Linked DNA regions of Bosea sp. 685. Each later gene encodes a partner of the first gene's protein in a complex. Links are inferred from orthologs where the notes say so. Each region holds a gene or a part of one and is shown on either strand. Other genes may lie near its edges.

Region 1 (2,811 bases):
CTCCGGCTGGGCCGGCTGGCGGCCTGGCCTGCGACGAGGCCCCACCGGCAAGCACGATCGTCGTCGTGGCGCCAAGGGTCGTGGCGCCAAGCCCGGCGAGCGTAGCGCGCCTTGTCGGCGCAAGGAGTGGTCGCATGGACGAAGTGAGGCCTTTGTCGGTCATGCGCCCGGCATAATCTGTGGCGTGCGATCTGGCGAGAGGCGGCCTTCGCACGGCCCGGCGATGTGTCGCGATACGGCGCGGTGGGGCCACCTTCGCAGAAACGTCGCATTTTTTTGCTGCATGGCCTGCTCGAAATGCGTATAGCACCGCGGCCCAACGATGGCCGCGCTGCGTTTGCTCGCGTGCAGCGCTATCGGGCCGGCGGGCGTGGCGGAATTGGTAGACGCACTGGTTTTAGGTACCAGCGGCGAAAGTCGTGGGGGTTCGAGTCCCTCCGCCCGCACCAGCAGGCGTGCGATCGCATCATGACGTTAGCGTCGTGGCGCGGGAATCGTTCGCTGAAGAAAAATGGATTTCGCGAGCGCGGCGGCGGTCACCCGGCGTCGCGCTTTGGACATTGAAGTAACGCTGTTGGCGGATCGAAAACGATGAACGTGACCGAAACCCTGTCCCAGGGCCTCAAGCGCGAGTTTCAGGTGGTGTTGAATGCCGCCGACCTCAAATCCAGGCTCGATGACGGCCTTCAGGGCCTGCAGGGCAAGGCCAAGATCAATGGCTTCCGCCCCGGCAAGGTGCCGGTTGCCCATTTGCGCCGTCTCTATGGCCGCTCGGTCATGTCCGACGTGCTGCAGAACGCGGTCAACGAGGCGAACCAGAAGATCGTCACGGATAACGGCCTGAAGCTCGCCTTCGAGCCGCAGATCCGCTTCCCCGAGAACAAGGACGAGATCGAGGCCGCGATGGAGGCCAAGGGCGATCTCGCCTTCACCGTCGCGCTCGAGGTTCTGCCCAAGATCGAGCTCGCTGACCTGTCGGACGTCGCGCTGACCAAGCCCGTCGCCGAGGTGCCCGATGCCGATGTCGATGCCGCGCTGGAGCGCATGGCCGGCCAGAATCGCACCTATTCGAACAAGGGCGAGAAGGCCAAGGCCGCCAGCGGCGACCGCCTGATGATCTCCTTTGTCGGCACGCTCGAGGGCAAGCCCTTCGACGGCGGCACGGGCGAGGGCATCCCGCTCGATCTCGGCGCCGGTCAGTTCATCCCCGGCTTCGAGGAGCAGCTCGAAGGCGCCAAGGCCGGCGAGACCCGCACGGTCAAGGTGACCTTCCCCGAGAACTACACCGCGACCCATCTTGCCGGTAAACCGGCCGAGTTCGAGGTCACGGTCACCGAGGTGCAGGCGCCCGAGGCCGTCAAGATCGACGACGAGCTCGCCAAGGCCTTCGGCATGGAGTCGCTCGATGCGCTGAAGACCGCGATCCGCGAGCAGATCGGCCGCGATTTCGGCGAGCAGTCGCGCCGCAAGCTGAAGAAGAGCCTGCTCGACGCGCTCGATGTGAAATACACCTTCGAATTGCCGCCGACCCTGGTCGAGCAGGAGTTCGCCAGCGTCTGGAGCCATGTCGAAGTCGACATGAAGGAAGCCAAGAAGTCCTTCGAGGATGAGGGCACAACCGAAGAAGCCGCCAAGGCCGACTATCGCAAGATCGCCGAGCGCCGGGTTCGCCTCGGCCTCGTGCTGGCCGAGATCGGCGAGCAGGCCAAGGTCCAGATCTCGGATGACGAGGTCACCAAGGCCCTGGTCGAGCGCGCCCGCCAGTTCCCCGGCCAGGAGAAGCAGGTCTGGGAGTTCTACCAGAAGAACCCGCAGGCCCTGGCCGAGATCCGCGCCCCGATCTTCGAGGAGAAGGTCGTCGACCACCTGCTGGAGCAGGTGAAGGTCGAGGATCAGAGCGTCACGCGCGAAGCGCTCTACGCCGACGACGAGGCGGACGAGACTGCCGAGGCCAAGCCGAAGAAGGCCGCCAAGAAGGCCAAGAAGGCTGACGCCAAGGGCGAGGACAAGGCCGAAGACACTTCGGCCTGATTGTCGGCAACCTTAATCGCAATATTCGCGCCGCCGAGCTTCATGCTGGGCGGCGCTTCTCTTTTCAGCCGCGTTTGCCGTGCTTATGTGGGTGTCCTCCGAGACATTCGCTGATTCTCCATCCGCCGAAGCCGGCGCTGCCACCCAAGGACGATTTTCATGCTGCGCGATCCGATCGAGACCTACAACAATCTCGTCCCGATGGTGGTCGAGCAGTCCAGCCGTGGCGAGCGCGCCTTCGACATCTATTCGCGGCTGCTGCGCGAGCGCATCATCTTCCTGACCGGACCGGTCGAGGATTATTCCGCCTCGCTCATCGTGGCACAGCTCCTCTTCCTCGAGGCCGAGAACCCCAAGAAGGAAATCTCCTTCTACATCAACTCGCCCGGTGGCGTTGTGACGTCGGGCATGTCGATCTACGACACGATGCAGTTCATCCGCTGCCCGGTCACGACCTTGTGCGTCGGCCAGGCCGCTTCGATGGGCTCGCTGCTGCTGACAGCCGGCGCCAAGGACATGCGTTTCGCGCTGCCCAACGCCCGCATCATGGTCCACCAGCCCTCGGGCGGCTTCCAGGGCCAGGTCACCGACATCCTGATCCACGCCCGCGAGGTCGAGAGCCTGAAGCGCCGGCTGAACGAGATCTACGTCAAGCACACCGGACGCTCCTATGCCGACATCGAAGCGGCGCTGGAGCGCGACAATTTCATGACTGCCGAGGCGGCGCGCGACTTCGGCCTGATCGACAAGGTCATCGACAAGCGGCCTGAAGAAGCAACG
Region 2 (3,233 bases), 470 kb from region 1 along the record:
GAAGGCCAGAGCCGAGGAGTCGACCTCGTGGAAGGCGCCGTCGACCAGCGTGACCTTGACGTCAACGACCGGGAAGCCGGCGATCACGCCAGAGCCGATGACCGAGTTCAGGCCCTTTTCGACGCCGGGGATGTATTCCTTAGGAACCGTACCACCGACGACCTTCGACTCGAAGGCGAAGCCCTTGCCGACTTCGTTGGGCTCGATCACCAGCTTGACGCGGGCGAACTGGCCGGTACCGCCGGTCTGCTTCTTGTGGGTGTAGTCGATCTCGGCCTTCTTGGTGATCGTCTCGCGATAGGCCACCTGGGGAGCGCCGATATTGGCGTCCACCTTGTAGGTCCGGCGCAAGATGTCGACCTTGATGTCGAGATGCAGCTCGCCCATGCCCTTGAGAATGGTCTGGCCGCTCTCCTGGTCGGTCGAAACGCGGAACGAGGGATCCTCGTTGGCAAGCTTCGCCAGCGCCAGGCCAAGCTTCTCCTGGTCGGCCTTGGACTTCGGCTCGATCGCGATCGTGATGACCGGCTCGGGGAATTCCATGCGCTCCAGGATGACCGCCTTGATGGGGTCGCACAGCGTGTCACCGGTGCGGACATCCTTGAGGCCGGCCAGGGCGACGATGTCGCCAGCGAAAGCCTCCTTGATGTCTTCGCGGTTGTTCGCATGCATCAGCAGCATGCGGCCGACACGCTCTTTCTTGTCGCGGGTCGAGTTGATGACGCCCGCGCCGGTCTCGACCTTGCCCGAATAGACGCGGCAGAAGGTGATGGTGCCGACGAAGGGGTCGTCCATGATCTTGAAGGCGAGCATGGAGAAGGGATCCTCATCCGTCGGGTGACGAACGGTCTCTTCCTCGGTCTTGAAGTCGATGCCCTTGATCTCGCCACGATCGACCGGCGACGGCAGGAAGTCGACGACGGCGTCGAGCAGCGGCTGGACGCCCTTGTTCTTGAAGGCGGAACCGCAGAGCACGGGATGGAAGGCGCGACGCTGCACCGCGGTACGGATCAGCTTGCGCAGCGTCTCCGCATCCGGCTCGGTGCCGTCGAGATAGGCTTCCATTGCCGCATCGTCCATGTCGACGGCGGCTTCAACGAGCTTGTTGCGATACTCGGCGGCCTTGTCGGCGAGATCGGCGGGGATCTCCTTCTCTTCGAAGGAAGCGCCGAGCGCCTCGCCGTTCCAGACGATCGCCTTCATCTTGATCAGGTCGACGACGCCGACGAAATCGGACTCGGCACCGATCGGGATCTGCAGGCAGACCGGCTTGCCGGCGACGCGGTCAATGATGTCCTGGACGCAGCGATAGAAATCGGCGCCGATCTTGTCCATCTTGTTGACGAAGACGATGCGCGGCACGTCGTATTTGTCGGCCTGGCGCCAGACGGTCTCGGTCTGGGGCTCAACGCCCTGGTTGCCATCGAGCACGCAGACGGCACCGTCGAGCACGCGCAGCGAACGCTCGACTTCAATGGTGAAGTCGACGTGGCCGGGGGTGTCGATGATGTTCAGGCGATGTTCGCGCCACAGACAGGTGGTCGCAGCCGAGGTGATCGTGATGCCACGCTCCTGCTCCTGCTCCATCCAGTCCATGGTGGCGGCGCCGTCATGGACTTCGCCGATCTTGTGCGACTTGCCGGTGTAATACAGCACGCGCTCGGTCGTCGTCGTCTTGCCGGCGTCGATATGCGCCATGATGCCGAAATTGCGGTATCGGTCGATGGGATGAGTGCGTGCCATAGGAGCGCTCTGTCTTTCCTAGTCTGACGAACGGTTACCAGCGATAATGCGAGAAGGCGCGGTTGGCTTCCGCCATCCGGTGCGTGTCTTCACGCTTCTTCACGGCATTTCCGCGGTTGTTGGCGGCATCCATCAGCTCCGAGGAGAGCCGCTCGACCATCGTCTTGTCGTTGCGGCCGCGAGCAGCCGTGATCAGCCAGCGGATCGCCAGCGCCTGACGGCGCTCGGTGCGAACCTCGACCGGGACCTGATAGGTGGCGCCGCCGACGCGACGCGAACGAACCTCGATCGCCGGAGCGACATTCTCGAGCGCAGTCTTGAAGACGGCGAGCGGGTCGCTCTTCAGCTTGCCTTCGATGATCTCGAAAGCACCATAGACGATCCGCTCGGCGGTCGACTTCTTGCCTTCGTACATCACCGAATTCATGAACTTCGTCACGATGATATCGTGGAACTTCGGATCGGGAATGATCTCGCGCTTTTCAGCGCTATGGCGGCGGGACATCGTCTAGTCTCCGGTCAAATCTTAAAAGCTGCGAACAGGCTTGGGCTCATCGCCCCGCCAGTCTGGCAGAACTCACTTCGGACGCTTGGCGCCGTACTTCGAACGGCGTTGCTTACGGTTCTTCACGCCCTGCGTGTCGAGCACACCGCGAAGGATGTGATAACGCACGCCGGGCAAATCCTTGACGCGGCCGCCGCGGATCATGACGACCGAGTGCTCCTGGAGGTTGTGACCCTCACCAGGAATATAGCCGATCACTTCGAAGCCGTTGGTCAGGCGCACCTTGGCGACCTTACGCAACGCGGAGTTCGGCTTCTTCGGCGTCGTCGTATAAACGCGCGTGCAGACGCCGCGCTTCTGCGGGCAGGATTCAAGCGCCGGAGCGGTGTTGCGCGCCTTGACGGGCGAACGCGGCTTGCGAATGAGCTGGCTGATTGTCGGCATTCTGGCCTCTCGCTCCACTGAGCGTTTGGAAATCTCTAAATCGACGGCCCAGATCAAGCGAAGCCATGGCACAAACGAAACTGCGCCATCGGCTCCCGGCAGGGAAACCTCAGGCGCATTCGCCAGCAGAGGAACACGGATCGCTCCGCATTCATGCTTCTCACCATGTCGTCAATCGACGCTGGAATTCCGAAGGCGTTTCGGTCGCGACATTCGCTCGCAACGAGGCAAGCGACAAACGTGTCCGACAACCTTCGACAGTGGCGCGCTTATGACTCGCAACCCGAGTCGCGTCAACCCCAATTCTGGCGACTTCGCCCTGCACACGGCCCAAACAGCGTGTTCAGCCGCAGCAACGGGTCGAGCGCCCTCCCCCACACAGCAAAATGGCCGCCCGGAGGCGGCCATTTCGTAACGATCAAGCGTCAGTGCGCCGTCATTCGGCCGCGGGCAGTGCCGCCGCCACTGCGGCCGCTGTTGCAGCTGCCGCCTTGGCCGCTGAGGCCGCCGCCTTCGCCGCCGCATCGGCCTTCTGACCGAC

The links.
Region 2: the proteins of tig (region 1) and rpsG are in contact, whole or in part, in a crystal structure (PDB 3GTY), measured with the Thermotoga maritima proteins. The link is inferred for Bosea sp. 685 from one-to-one orthologs. Residues at the interface, in WP_004081061.1 of Thermotoga maritima: Glu122, Val124, Val129, Leu130, Tyr133, Glu188, Gly259, Ile262, Tyr263, Glu266, Ser270, Glu273, Gln274, Glu277, Arg308, Gln311, Ile312, Ser315, Tyr316, Glu325, Arg329, Arg336, Leu363, Phe366, Trp367, Arg373, Leu377, Arg381, Leu384, Glu387; in WP_004081843.1 of Thermotoga maritima: Lys34, Lys52, Lys55, Glu59, Arg62, Gln63, Glu66, Asn67, Lys69, Val71, Arg95, Ala109, Lys110, Lys111, Gly112, Arg113, Pro114, Glu117, Glu121, Ile124, Ala125, Tyr127, Asn128, Asn129, Thr130, Gly131, Lys135, Asp139, Arg142, Met143.

The regions. Positions count from the first base shown.
Region 1 is NZ_CP134779.1:2,519,195-2,522,005, forward strand. It holds tig (trigger factor), read left to right. Parts: upstream 1-591; coding sequence 592-2,031; downstream 2,032-2,811. Other genes in the region: RMR04_RS13360 (multicopper oxidase family protein), read right to left, coding at 1-136; RMR04_RS13375 (ATP-dependent Clp protease proteolytic subunit), read left to right, coding at 2,191-2,811. UniProt on the Bacillus subtilis protein: Involved in protein export. Acts as a chaperone by maintaining the newly synthesized protein in an open conformation. Functions as a peptidyl-prolyl cis-trans isomerase.
Region 2 is NZ_CP134779.1:2,050,058-2,053,290, reverse strand. What follows is about bases 514-3,233. They hold rpsG (30S ribosomal protein S7), read right to left. Parts: upstream 2,249-3,233; coding sequence 1,778-2,248; downstream 514-1,777. Other genes in these bases: rpoC (DNA-directed RNA polymerase subunit beta'), read right to left, coding at 3,129-3,233; rpsL (30S ribosomal protein S12), read right to left, coding at 2,321-2,692; fusA (elongation factor G), read right to left, coding at 514-1,743. Outside these bases: more of fusA, read right to left, coding at 1-513.